Regions from separate parts of the Parerythrobacter jejuensis genome, predicted to be linked through region 2. Evidence: predicted binding sites of a transcription regulator. Region 2 holds the regulator's gene; the other holds the start of a gene.
What was found. The regulator LexA, encoded in region 2, represses DNA repair genes until DNA is damaged. The targets are predictions, from matches to a motif close to GTTCCNCNCTTGTTCT.
Positions count from the first base shown of each region.

Region 1: the regulator LexA is predicted to act here: its motif matches at 3,904-3,919, upstream of uvrA (excinuclease ABC subunit UvrA).

Region 1 is NZ_BAAAZF010000001.1:873,081-880,342, forward strand. It holds gene ABD653_RS04210 (SIR2 family protein) at 1-827, opposite strand, end outside; gene uvrA (excinuclease ABC subunit UvrA) at 915-3,833, opposite strand; gene ABD653_RS04220 (hypothetical protein) at 3,986-6,685, shown strand; gene ABD653_RS04225 (GGDEF domain-containing protein) at 6,770-7,262, shown strand, end outside.
Region 2 is NZ_BAAAZF010000001.1:605,589-612,850, forward strand. It holds gene trpC (indole-3-glycerol phosphate synthase TrpC) at 1-319, shown strand, start outside; gene moaC (cyclic pyranopterin monophosphate synthase MoaC) at 505-975, shown strand; gene ABD653_RS02925 (molybdopterin molybdotransferase MoeA) at 972-2,162, shown strand; gene lexA (transcriptional repressor LexA) at 2,250-2,939, shown strand; gene ABD653_RS02935 (ComEC/Rec2 family competence protein) at 2,970-5,174, opposite strand; gene gltX (glutamate--tRNA ligase) at 5,204-6,637, shown strand; gene ABD653_RS02945 (citrate synthase) at 6,673-7,262, shown strand, end outside.

The DNA of each region.
Region 1 (7,262 bases), 270 kb from region 2:
TTTTGCTCGCGCAAAAACTGCAGGTCGGTTTCACCGGGCTCGATCGAGCAAGCTCGCAGCTTCTCAACGAACCCGTCACTACCAACAGACAAAACATGCCCAAACTTTCTCAGCCGCGATTTTGTGAAATCAGAATCGTTGGGACCTGTGATGATTACGGTCTTATCACGAACCTCTCCGCCAGATTTCAAGAATCCAGACGCGATCTGCAGATCCCTAAGGGAGTATCCGACCAAGACAATGGCACGAGCGCACGCAATTTCGTTAAATAACTTTGCGTATAGGTCTCGGTTCGACTTCTCTAGTTTGAGATAATTTGTTTCGGACAGGACCATGGAGGGATCGATATCCGCCTCACGAAGATCTAACGCACGTCCGTGTAGGTAGTAGATCGGCGTAAGACTGGCCGAAATCGAACGACTTTCGCTTGCAGGGGTAACTGGCACACGAGCGGAAACCCTAACTTGTTCAATGATATCATCGAAATTGGTCGTAAAAATCGAACGCCAATTTCGCTCAACGAGCCACCGTTGATCTTCCGTCGGAATAGTCGATGTCAGCCTTTGTATCAGATAGCTATTGATTTTCTGCTTACCGCCATCAACTTCATTCGCGAACTCAGCAACTTCAGAGAGTGATGGCTCCTCTTCTTTTGGGACGCCCAACAATTCCTTAAGCTCGCTCGTAAGTTCATCTGTCGATGGGACTGTCTTCTCGCTACCTGCGATAGGAGTTCCACGCGAGAAACCCGCACCTGCAAAAAGTACAGCTGCTCCCGCACTTAGTGCGTGACTTACTTGCTCAATAACCTCTTGATCGGACCGCATGACCGAAGACTAGCCTCGGCAATCGACCTGTCAATACATGGTCGGTGCGAGGGACAACAGCGTGAGGGACAGTGCTTGCCCTGCAGCCTACTCCGCCGCCTCCGCCTGCCGCTCCAGCATCGGCTTGAGATACTGCCCGGTGTAGCTGCCCTCCACCGCCGCGACCTCCTCCGGCGTCCCCTGCGCAACAACCTCCCCGCCCCGCACACCGCCATCCGGGCCGAGGTCCAGCACGTGGTCCGCTGTTTTGATCACATCCAGATTGTGCTCGATCACCACGACCGAATTGCCCTGGTCCACCAGCCGGTGCAGCACTTCGAGCAGTTTGCGCACGTCTTCGAAATGCAGGCCGGTGGTCGGTTCGTCGAGGATATAGAGCGTCTGCCCGGTGCTGCGCTTGCTCAGCTCCTTGGCGAGTTTCACGCGCTGCGCCTCGCCGCCTGACAGGGTGGTCGCCTGCTGGCCGACCTTGACGTAGCCCAGCCCGACTTCGTTGAGCATATGCATCTTGTCGCGGATCGGGGGCACGGCCTTGAAGAACTCCTCCGCATCTTCGATCGTCATATCCAGCACATCGGCGATGGAGTGGCCTTTGAACTTCACCTCCAGCGTTTCACGGTTGTAGCGTTTGCCGCCGCATTCCTCGCAGGTGACATAGACATCGGGCAGGAAGTGCATTTCGATCTTGATCAGCCCGTCGCCGGTGCATTTCTCGCAGCGGCCGCCCTTCACGTTGAAGCTGAAGCGGCCCGGCTTGTACCCGCGCGCGCCGCTTTCGGGCAGGCCGGCGAACCAGTCGCGGATATTGGTGAAGGCGCCGGTATATGTCGCGGGGTTGGAGCGCGGGGTGCGGCCGATGGGCGACTGGTCGATCTCGATCACCTTGTCGCAATATTCGAGGCCGGTGACCTTCTCATGCGCGCCCGCGATCACCCGGGCGCCGTTCAATGTGCGCGCGGCGGAGGCGTAGAGCGTGTCGATCGTGAAGCTGGACTTGCCGCTGCCCGATACGCCGGTGACGCAGGTAAAGGTGCCGAGCGGAATGCCGGCAGTGACGTCTTTCAGATTGTTGGCCTGTGCGCCGTGGACGGTGAGCTGGTGGCCGTTGCCTGTGCGGCGTTCCCTGGGGATGGCGATCTCGCGGCGGCCGGTGAGGTAGTCTGCGGTGAGTGACTTCTTCGATTTGAGCACCTGCTTGAGCGTGCCCTGCGCCACCACTTCGCCCCCGCGCACACCGGCGCCTGGGCCGAGATCAACCACATGATCGGCCTGGCGGATCGCATCCTCGTCATGCTCCACCACGATCACCGTATTGCCGAGATCGCGGAGGCGCTTGAGCGTTTCCAGCAGCCGGTCATTATCGCGCTGGTGCAGGCCGATGCTCGGCTCGTCGAGCACATAGAGCACACCGCTGAGGCCGGAGCCGATCTGCGAAGCGAGGCGGATACGCTGGCTCTCCCCGCCCGACAGCGTGCCGGAGGTGCGGTCCAGATTGAGGTAGTCGAGCCCGACATTGTCGAGGAAGCCCAGCCGTTCGTTGATTTCCTTCAGGATGGCGCGGGCGATTTGCTGCTGCGTCTCCGTCAGCTGCGCATCGAGGCCGAGGAACCAGTCCTTCGCATCCGAAACGCTCATGCGCGTGGGGGCGCTGATATCGGTCCCCGCGATCTTCACCGCCCGCGCCTTCTCGTTCAGGCGCGCACCGCCGCAGGTCTCGCACGGCTGCGCGGTCTGGAACTTGGCCAGCTCCTCCTGCATCCACGCGCTTTCGGTCTGGCGCAGACGGCGGTTGAGGTTACCGATCACCCCCTCGAACGGCTTGTTGACCGTGTATTGCTTGCGCCCGTCCTTGAAGGTCAACGGCACCGGCATCCCGCCCGTGCCATGCAGGATGATCATCCGCTGGTCCGGCTCCAGCGCGTTCCACGGCGTAGTGACATCGAAATCATACGCCTTGGCGAGGCTGGTCAGCACCTGCATGTAATAGGGCGATGGCGGGTTGGACTTCGCCCATGGCACCACCGCACCCTGTTTCAATGTCAGCGCCTCGTTCGGGACCACCAGTTGCGGATCGAACAATTGCTTCTCGCCCAGCCCGTCACAGGTCGGGCACGCCCCCTGTGGCGAGTTGAAGGAGAACAGCCGCGGCTCGATTTCTTCAATGGTGAAGCCGCTGACGGGGCAGGAGAACTTCTCCGAGAACACGATCCGGTTGGCCGGAATGCCCGCGCCTTTCATCGCGCCGCCCGCGTCGTCGTCCTCGCCTTCACGCCCTGGCGCCACACCATCGGCAAGATCGACATAGGCCAACCCTTCGGCCAGCTTGAGCGCGGTTTCGAACGAGTCCGCCAGTCGCGTTTCCAGGTCGGCCTTCACCGCCAGCCGGTCCACCACCACTTCGATGTCGTGCTTGAACTTCTTGTCGAGCGCCGGGGCCTCTTCGATCGGATAGAGCTCGCCATCGATCCGCACGCGGGTGAAGCCCGCCTTCTGCCATTCGGCCAGCTCCTTGCGATATTCCCCCTTGCGTCCGCGCACCACCGGCGCGAGCAGATAGAGCCGGGTGCCCTCGGGCAATTCCATCACCCGATCGACCATATTGGAAACCGTCTGCGCCTCGATCGGTTTGCCGGTGGCCGGCGAATAGGGCACGCCAACGCGCGCCCATAGCAGCCGCATATAGTCGTAAATCTCGGTCACCGTCGCCACGGTCGAGCGCGGGTTGCGCGACGTCGTCTTCTGCTCGATCGAGATCGCGGGGCTGAGCCCGTCAATATGCTCGACATCGGGCTTCTGCATCATCTCCAGAAACTGCCGCGCATAGGCCGAAAGGCTCTCGACATAACGCCGCTGCCCCTCGGCATAGATGGTATCGAAGGCGAGCGACGATTTGCCCGAGCCGGACAGGCCCGTGATCACAATCAACGCATCACGCGGCAGATCGATATCGACGCCCTTGAGATTATGCTCGCGAGCACCGCGGACTGAAATTTTGGTAAGTGCCATGATTACTCAATTGGGGCCTGTGTTGCGATGAGTCCAGAGCGGACCTGGGACCATAGCGGAAAGGACAAATGTTCTCCACATGTTCCTTCGCAATTCAGATGTTGCATCCTGGCGCCGTCACTCGCATGATCCTCTTACTAAGAGGGGGGAAGATGGGCACGAGCGAGCCAGCGACGCGCGAATTCAGCGAGATCGAACGCAAGATCATCGATTGTGCCATCAAAGGAATTGCTGCCGACTTCGGTGACGGAGAAAGTGACAGCAAGAAGCCGAAAGTTGATGCCAGCTTCCTCTCTGATCTATGGCTTGAACGGCTCCCGGGCATTGAAATGCACCCGTTTGGGATCGAGGTCATGGGCCTCGAAATTGACGGCCAGCTTGGGCTTGGCGGATCTCGCCAATCCTCTGCGGGCAAACAGTGTCTGCTCGGCTTTCACGCACACAATTGCTTCTTCAATGATATGATCTCGCTGCAAAATGTCCGCTGCGAGAGCATCTATTTCACCGATTGCGAGATTGCCAGTTTCGAGCAGGACGATGGCATCCTTGTCTCGGTTGATGGCGACGGAATGAACGTCGATGGCCGCGTAGCTTTCTCCAAAACAGTCGCCCATGGTCATGTGTCCTTTCAGGGGTCGCAGATCAGCGGCGCTGCACAATTTGATGACTGCACTTTCCCCGAGGGTCTAAGCCTCTGGGGAACAACAATCGGCAATCAGTTGAGAGTCATGAACAGCAGGCTCGCGACGGGTTATGACGGTAGCGCCCTCGCCTTTCCCAATGCGCAGATAGGAGGCCAAGTCTTCCTCAAGAGAAACGTGGTCGATGGCCTCGTCTACGCGGCGAATGCGCAGGCTGCCGAAGTGTTTATTGAAAGATGCCGGTTTGGCAGCCCCGCCGCGTTGTCAGTCAATTTTTCCAGCATGACATTGAAAGGCGATCTCCAGATCACGAGTTCGCGTCTGGCAGAAGGTCTGTCATTGCAATCTGGAACGATAGGCGGGAACGTCTTTCTGCAACGAAGTCATATCTGCAATGGTGCCAATTTGGCGGATGCCACGGTGACTGGCGGAGTGATGCTCAAGCAATCCGTCTTCACCGGCCATATGCAAAGCTGGGCCTGCACCATCGCAGGCCTGAATGCATCAACAGTGACGATTGAGAAAGCTGCATTCGACGGGCATGTTTCGATGCAAGCTGCCCATGTCCTTGCAACCTGCGAGATATCCGACACGATCTTCGGCAGGCGACGCTCCAAAATCTTCATCGGCCCTAGCCTGCCTTACAATCTCAACATGCAGGGCTTTTCCACCGGGTATAGTCTGCAAGTAAACCGCTGCGCATTTCATTCGATCAATGTGTTGAGCAACCTGGAAATCGGCGGCAATATTTGGTTCGAGCAATGCTATTTCGCGCCAGAGGTTAAGAACTGGTCGATCAGGCTAGCTGGTAGCAAAGTCGGCGCAATTGTCGGGATTGATGCTTGTCTGATCGGAAGCGGGCTGGAACTGCCCACCCTGCACTGTTCCGAACTTCAGTTGCACGGAAACCTGATTTTCCCCGGAATGGCAGATCTGGCCCGCAACGAGATTGCCATCTGGGCCAGCGAATGTGTTGTCTCGCGCCGGGTTGGCTTTGCCGTCGACCAATCCGGACCAGGCAAGGGAAATCTCGGCGCTTGCTGGGGGCGGGTCGATTTTTCGACATCGCGCATTGGCGAAAGATTCTATTTGCGGTCCACCCGCATATTTCTCTCGCAGGCAACCAAAGATGACCGGAGCGCGCTCGCTGTCGATCTATCGAGAATTGAAGTTGGCGGTGATCTTATGATCGGCCCGAGTGCCTACAAGCTGGTTGAATCGATCGACCAGACCGAACGTGAAGCCAGAATCGAAGGCTGCGTCAATCTCGACGACGCCCGGATCGCCGGCGACCTGATTGTGCACCAGAGCACAATCGCAGCCGACGGAGATATCGTCCGACCCTTGTCACATTTCGAAACCGAAGAGCGCGTCAGCAAGCGGAAACGTGGGGCGGCACTCACACTCAGGGATGCAAGGATCGACGGTGAACTCGAACTTGGCAGACCGGTCCTGCGCGGCATCGTCGACATGCGGGACGCAACCGTCGGAGCGATTGCAGATGGCGGGGGAGACCGCTGGGAGGATGCAGGCGTTGCCCCGGGACACCTCCTGCTCGACGGCCTGACCTATCGTGATCTGGACAACGTTTATGACGGAGCTGCAGAGGGCAGGTCGATCAAAAACACGCCCTCTGACGCAGCATCACGCCGCCTGCGTTGGCTGACACTACAATACCCGGATCGGGCGGCCACGCCCGATACATTTGTACCCCAGCCTTACGAACAGCTTGCCTCCATTTTCGCGAGCGAAGGGAACGAGAAAGCCCGTCGGCAGGTGTTGATCGAGAAACGTGACTTGCAGCGCCGGCACGGTCGCCTGGGCAGGTTCGAGCGAGGCGTGCAATGGGTACTGATGGCCGTCAGCGAATACGGATATTCTCCGGGTCGGGCAATCCTGTGCACCATTGCGTGGCTAATGCTCGGCACAGCGGGCGCCTATATCCTGGAGAATCAAGGTGCCATCATCCTGTCGAGCATTGATGGCCAGCCCAAAGCTCCGTTCAGTCCCTTGGTGTATGCTCTTGATGCCGCAATTCCTATTATCGATCTCAACCAGGATAGTGGCTGGACTCTCGACAAGGAAAAACTTGGCTCACGCTGGATGGCAGAGTTGCTCGTTACCGCAAAGGGACTCTACGAGATTATCGGCATGCTGCTGGTGTCCATCACAATTCTGACACTGACGGGAACATTGCGAGAGAAAGAGTAGCGCCCATAGCACCCTTCTCCTCCCATCTACGCATTCCCCCTCACCCACCGCCAAGCGCGCCATCAACCACCCTCGCCCTAGGCCATGCCGGTTCCCTCGCTCTTCGGAGAGCCACCCATCGGTCCGCGTTTCAATCTGGCCCCCAATTTGTGGAAGAAGCGCCGCTATAGCGGGCCGCATCGGCGCGCGATCCGGGCGGAGGTTCTGGCCGCGATGGTGGATCGCGAAGCGCAGGTTGCACCCGCCCATTTGATCGCGCTCGGCCTGTTGCTGGCGAGCCTGGCCGTGGTGACACAGCCTGGCCTGCTGGCGCTGGCCCTGTGTTTGAGAACAGCCTCGCTCCTGTTAACCCGGCGTACGACCGCGCGGCTCGTGTCGGACATCGACCTGGAGGCAGGCGAGGATGGTGCCCTGAACGGGCTCTATATTGCAATGACGCTCGCCGGCGTCAGCTGGGCGACGTTGTTGCTGGCCCTCGATCCTGCGGCGGACCCTCCCATTGCAGTGGCGCTGGTGGCCGGCGTGGTGATGATCGGGGTCTCGCTGGTGATCATCACCTACGGGCCGATTGCCTCGG
Region 2 (7,262 bases):
GGCGGGTGAGTTGGCAATGGATGTTCTGGTCGAGGTGCATGACGAGGTGGAGCTGGAGCGCGCCCTGACCCGGTTGAGTTCGCAATTGATCGGGGTGAACAATCGCGACCTCAAAACCTTCCAGACTTCGCTCTCAACGACCGAACGCCTCGCTCCGCTGGTCCCCGACGATATTCTGTTGGTCGGCGAAAGCGGGATTGCGACCCATGCCGATTGCGATCGCCTTGCGAAAAGAGGGGTGCGCACCTTCCTGGTAGGCGAGAGCCTGATGCGGCAAGACGATATTGCTTCGGCAACGCGATCGCTGCTTGAGGGCTGAGCCGATCGGTCTGCGGGGGCTGTCCTACCCATCCGGTTTATGGCATCGCGCCGCTGATGGTTTACGCAGGCACGACTTCGGACACCGAATTCGCAAGGCGGCTCTGCGGGGCGGGGTTCTTGCCCCAGGACAGTGTTCCATGTGTTCCATCGCGTAGGATTTGCGCAAGCGAAGGGGCCGATTGAATGAGCAAGCTGACCCATCTCGATGACAAAGGCGATGCCCGCATGGTCGATGTCGGCGCCAAGGCCGAATCGCGACGCGAAGCGGTTGCGAGCGGGCATATCGCCATGTCGGATACGGTCTTGGCGGCTATCCGTGATGGGGCCGTGCCAAAGGGTGATGTGCTGGCCGCCGCGCGGATCGCCGGGATCATGGCAGCAAAGAAAACGGGCGAGCTGATCCCGCTATGCCACCCGCTTGCGCTCGATAGTGTGCAGGTCGAATGCGTTCCTGATGACAGCGGGATCGCCGTTACCGCCACAGCCTCGCTGACCGGTAAGACCGGGGTCGAAATGGAGGCCCTGACCGCTGTTTCGGTCGCGCTCCTGACCATCTATGACATGGCAAAGGCGCTCGACAAAGGCATGGTGATTGGCGGCGTGAAACTGACCAAGAAAACTGGCGGCAAGTCGGGCACTTGGACCGCTCCATGAGCCAACCGGCGCTATCGTTGGAAGATGCGCTGGCACGCATGCTCGCCAAGCTCGAGCCTGTTGCGGCTCTGGATGTGCCGGTTGACGAAGCGCTGGGGCACTATCTCGCCCAGCCTCTAACCGCGGCCCGCACCCAACCACCGGCGGATTTGTCCGCGATGGATGGCTATGCGATCTGTGGTGTTGGTCCTTGGGAATTGATCGGGGAAAGCCGCTGCGGGCAAGCATTTGATGGCGCGCTGGTAACGGGCCAAACCGTTCGCATCTCGACCGGGGCCATCCTCCCTGCCGGTGCCGACCGGATCCTGATCCAGGAGAACGCCACGGTCGATGGCAAACAGGTTGCGGCCGAAGAGATACCGCCGGAAGGGCGACACATCCGGAGCAAGGCCTTCGAATTTTCCGACGGTGACAGCCTGCTAGAAGGAGGTGTTCGGATCGGTGCGGCCCAATTGGCGTTGGCACGGTCTGCCGGGCGCGGCTCGCTATCAGTCACCGGCAGGCCGAAGGTCACAATCCTTGATACCGGGGACGAACTCGTTGCCGACCCGACCCAATGCGCGACCCACCAGATACCCGCCAGCAATGCAGCCATGCTCTCTGCGCTGGCCGGTCAGGAGCCCACAACCATCGTACGCAATGCGCCATTGCCCGATCATCTCGATACCATTGTCGAGGCATTGCAGGCGAACCGCGATGCGGACCTGATCGTGATCACCGGCGGCGCATCTGTAGGCGATCACGATTTGGCCAAACCTGCCCTGGAGAAAGCCGGGGCCGAACTGGATTTCTGGAAAGTCGCGATGAAGCCGGGGAAGCCGCTGATGGTGGCAACGCGCGGCCAGCAATTGATCCTGGGCTTGCCAGGCAATCCGGTCTCCAGCTTCGTGACCGGTTATCTCTTCATGCTGCCCGCCATTCGCCGCCTCGCGGGCGCTTCCGCATGCCTTTCCCGCACGATCGACTTGCCGCTCGCCAAAGATTGTCCGGCTGGCGGCGTACGACGGGAGTTCCTACGCGCGGCATGGACTCAGGACGGGCTTGTTCCACTGGTCGAACAAGACAGCAGCGCTTTGCTCGCCCTCTCACGGGCAGAAGCGCTGATTGACCGCGCAGCCCATGCCGACGGGACGAAAGCGGGAACATATGTTCCGGCCTATTGGCTCGGAAATGGCGCGATTGCTTGACTTAGCGAAATTGGTTGCCTAATTGTTCTTCATTCGTTCGCATCGACGCGCACGAGACCGGAACAGGCCATCAGGGAGCCATCGTCCATGCTGACCGCAAAGCAGCACGAATTGATCCAGTTTATCCAGCGCAGGCTGGAAGAGACAGGAATTTCCCCTTCTTTCGAGGAAATGAAGGAAGCGCTCGACCTTAAGAGCAAGTCGGGCGTCCATCGCCTGATTTCCGCATTGGAAGAACGCGGTTTCATCCGCCGCCTGCCCAATCGCGCTCGCGCTCTCGAAGTGTTGAAGCAGCCAGAAGACGTTGTCGGCGCCACGCCTGCGGCCAAGCCGGCCAATGATCTCGTTTCGGCACGAACTGCACCGCCCAAGGCGCAACCGGAACCGGCCAATGATGTGATCGATATTCCGTTGCACGGCCGGATCGCCGCCGGTGCCCCGATTGAGGCGCTGGAAGATCATCAGTCTTTGCCTGTTCCGGCGGCCCTATTGGGCCCGGGCGAACATTACGCGCTTGAAGTGTCTGGCGACTCGATGGTCGATGCTGGCATTTTCGATGGTGACTTCGCGTTGATCCGTCGCACAGACAGCGCGCGTGATGGCGAGATTGTCGTGGCACTGGTCAACAACGAGGAAGCGACACTCAAATATCTCCATCGCGACAGCGGGATGGTGCGTCTCGATCCGGCCAATGCGGCCTATGATGCTCAGGTCTACCAACCTGCGCAGGTTCAGGTCCAAGGCAAATTGGCGGGCCTGCTCCGTCGTTATCACTGATCACCATGCGGGAAGCGGAGTTGGCGAAGGTCAGCGCCGCTCCCTGCGATCATTGCCGCGCCACCACCCATGTTCACCTTCCCCTTGGGCGACTGATGTGAAGCTCTCGTCCTCCAGGAAGAGCGCCAATCCACCCGACTTATCGAGAAAGCGCCGATCTGCTTTGAGCCATTGCGGCTGGCACGATCGCGGCAAATACCGGTCGGCCACCACGATATCCGCACGATCGCACGCTGCCGCCAAGGCGCGCTCTTCGACAATGTCGCGGCTGCGAGCGATCAGCAAATGCCAGTCTCGGCCAGAACGTTGCAAAGTGATGACACAGAAATCCCGACTGCACTTGGCACCCGGCCAATCTGCGAGCGTGACGGTTTCACCCGTCATGCCCGAGAGCTCGAGCAAATTCTCGCGCGCATAGTCCGACCGGCTTTCGCGTAGCATGATCAACCGCTCACCCTCGCCCGCAATACCGACATGCCGGCCATCTCCTGAAATCAGCACATCCGGCGCTGGTGTCAGCAACAGCATGACCGTTGCTACGGCCGATGGCACCAACCCGAGCAATCGCCATCGCCCGCGCCACAGGGCCAGCCACAAGCCTCCGATCACGAACAGAGCCAGAGTGCCCAGGCCCATCTGTGGCATCAATTTGACCGCGCCAGGCTGGCTGGCAGTGAAATGCGCAATGCCGAGGAGCAAATCGAGCGATTGCCCCACCAACCACCAGACCGGCCCGCCCAATCCAACCAGATCAAGGGCCAAGGCCACAGCGATCAGCGGCATGGATATGAAGGTCACCAGCGGGATTGCGATGACATTGGCGAACGCGCCGTAAACACCCGCGCGGTGAAAATGGAACAGGACAATCGGCATCAGCGCGATCTCGATCACGAAGCCAGTGACGAGCAGCATGATTGTGCGCCGCCCGACATGGGCAAACCAGCTTTCCTCACGGGGCGCAAGGAAACGCTTGACCGGCTCTGCGTTGTGCAAAGCGACAATCGCGATCACGGCCGAAAAACTCATCTGAAAACTCGGCCCGATCAGCGATTCCGGCCAAAGGAACATCACAAATGCCGCCGCAACCGATACCATCCGAAGCGACAAGGCGTCCCTCCCCAACGCAATCGCGATGAGCACGAGGACGGCCGCTGCGCAGCTCCGCACCGTCGGCACCTCGGCACCGGTCAGGAGTGTATAGCCGATGCCCGCCAGTGCACCGACTGCCGCTGCCGCAACCGGCAATCGGATCCGCAAGGCCAGCCACGGCCACAGCGCGAGCAGTTTCAGGGCCACAAAGAAGGCTGCGGCGATGATCGCGCTAACATGCAAGCCGCTGATGGAAAGAAGGTGGGTCAGGCCCGCATCCCGCATCGCCTCCTCATCCGCCTCGGTGATGGCGCCGCGATCCCCGCTGGCGAAGGCCGCCGCGATTGTGCCGGCCGATCCGCCGAGATTCTGCCGCACATGGCCGGACAGCAGTCGCTGAATCGCGGCCAGCCCTGTGGCTTCGGGAGCCGGTTCTATAATGTCAATCGGGCCAAGAACTGACCCAGTCGCGGCATACCCGTCAAACCATGCGCGCCGGGCAAAATTGTAAGCACCCGGCACCATCGGCGGAGCGGGTGGCATCAGCCGCGCCCGGAAGCGGATCACCGCCCCCTCGCCCAATGCATCATATGCTTGCTCACCGGGAACGTTGACCCTGATCTTTCGTGCCGTGCCTTGCTCTGCGTCACGTACGGCCAGGATCAACCTGATGCGTTGCTGGGCCGGTTGCTCCTCGCGCTCCAGTATTTTGCCTGCGAACACTTTCACTTGCGGTGCAGGATACGCCTCTGCCCCGATCATGGTTGATCGCGCCCAGATCAAGACCAGTCCGAAAGCCAACGCAGCTGCAACTGCGACAATCGCCGATCCGAGATGGAACCGGGCCACCCGGGTGCCAATCACCCATCCCGCGAAGCCAGCACCCATCGCAATCATCAGTGCGATGACCCATTCCCATGGCGTGTCGAGGACAAACCAGAGCGCTATTCCTGCTGCGAGTGAAACGGCGATCCAGGGGGCACGATCAAAGCCGGCATCGGCCAGCGCGCGATCAAGCAGAGCTGCCACGCTGGACAAGCGCCAGCGTGAATGCCAAGGGCGTTGCTGCAATGCAGCATGATCGGGCGCATGCTCGCCAGCCAGGGGCACGCCTGGCGGCATATCGGGCGCGCTGTTGGTCGCCATGGAACTGATTGGAAAGGAAGCCACACAAGATGGCAAGTAATAGTGGCGCAAAATCGGGGACTGTTGTTACGCGTTTTGCCCCTTCACCGACTGGATTTCTTCATTTGGGCGGGGCACGTACCGCTTTGTTCAATTGGCTATTTGCCCGTCATCATGGCGGCACTGCGCTGCTTCGGATCGAAGACACGGACAAGAAGCGCTCCACACAAGACGCTATCGACAAGATCCTCGAAGGTCTCGAATGGCTCGGCCTCGATTACGATGAAGATCCGGTGTTCCAGTCCGAACGCGGGTCGCGCCATGTCGAAGTCGCCGAGAAGCTCCTCGAAGCAGGCTACGCCTACAAATGCTACGCCACGACTGAGGAACTGGAAGAAATGCGCGCCGCACAACGCGCGGCCAAGCAGCCACAGCGTTATGATGGCCGGTGGCGTCACCGTGATGCGTCCGAAGCGCCTCTGGGGTCGCCTTTCGTTGTCCGGCTAAAGACACCTGAAGAGGGCGAGACGACGATCGAGGACGCGGTCCAGGGCAGTGTCACCGTCCGCAATGAAGAGTTGGACGACTACGTCCTTTTGCGGGCCGATGGCTCGCCCACCTATATGCTCGCTGTAGTGGTCGATGACCACGATATGGGAGTCACGCATATTATCCGCGGCGACGACCACCTCAACAATGCGTTTCGCCAGCTGCCGATCATCCACGCCATGGACGCCATCGAGGGCGGCTGGCCGCAGCCGGTTTACGCCCATGTGCCGCTGATCCACGGTGCCGATGGAGCCAAACTGTCCAAACGCCATGGCGCAGTGGGTGTCGAGGCCTATCGCGACGAAATGGGCGTGCTCCCCGAAGCCTTGTTCAACTACCTCCTCCGGCTTGGTTGGGGTCATGGGGACAAGGAAGAGTTCACCAAGGTCGAAGCCATCGAGCTGTTTTCGCTGGAGGGTGTGGGCAAAAGCGCCTCGCGCTTCGACACCAAGAAACTGCTGAACCTCAACGGGCACCATATCCGCGAGGCTGACAATGCCCATTTGGCAGGTTTGGTGGCGGCAAAAATTGGCCCGCAGGCAGACGCCGGGCTGCTGACCAAGGCAATGGATGTGCTCAAGGTCCGCGCGAAGGATATCAACGAGTTGGCCGAGGGAGCGCAATTCCTGTTCAGCAAACGGCCGCTGGAGATGACCGAAAAGGCCGCGAAGCTGCTCGACAGCGATGGTCGCGCAAGATTGGCCAAGATTTCCGAGGCTCTCCATGCGGAAAATGACTGGACAATCGAGGCCCTCGAAGCCACTACGAAGGCGCTCGCCGAACAGCTCGAACTGGGCCTCGGCAAACTCGCGCAACCCATGCGTGCAGCTTTAACGGGTACGACAACGTCGCCCGGTATTTTCGATGTGCTCGTCCTGCTCGGCAGGGAGGAGTCCCTCGCGCGGATTGACGCGCAGGCGGCCCCGGCCAGCTAAGGCACGAGCAATAAGCAGGTGGTAGGAGAACAAGAATGGCAGACACGGCAAAACTAGAGCTGGCAGGCCAGTCCCACGAATTCCCGGTGCTGCAAGGCACCACCGGCCCGGACGTGGTCGATATTCGCAAGCTGTATGGCGCCACGGGCGCTTTCACCTTCGATCCCGGTTACAAGTCGACCGCCTCTTGCGAGAGCGCGCTGACTTATATCGACGGCAATGAAGGCATCCTGCTGCACCGCGGCTATCCCATTGGACAGCTGGCAGAGCATTCCAGCTTCATGGAAGTCAGCTACCTGCTGCTGAATGGTGAGCTCCCCACAGAAGATGAGCTGTCGACCTTCGACAATACCATCACCCGCCATACGATGCTGCATGACCAGCTACGCCAGTTCTATCAGGGCTTCCGCCGCGATGCCCACCCGATGGCTATCATGTGCGGAGTGGTTGGCGCACTGTCTGCATTCTACCACGACAGCACCGACATTTCGGATCCGGAACACCGCAAGATCAGCAGCCACCGCCTGATTGCGAAGATGCCGACGATTGCCGCTGCAGCGTACAAGTACTCCGTCGGACAACCGATGATGCAGCCGGACAATTCGCTCAGCTACACCGGCAATTT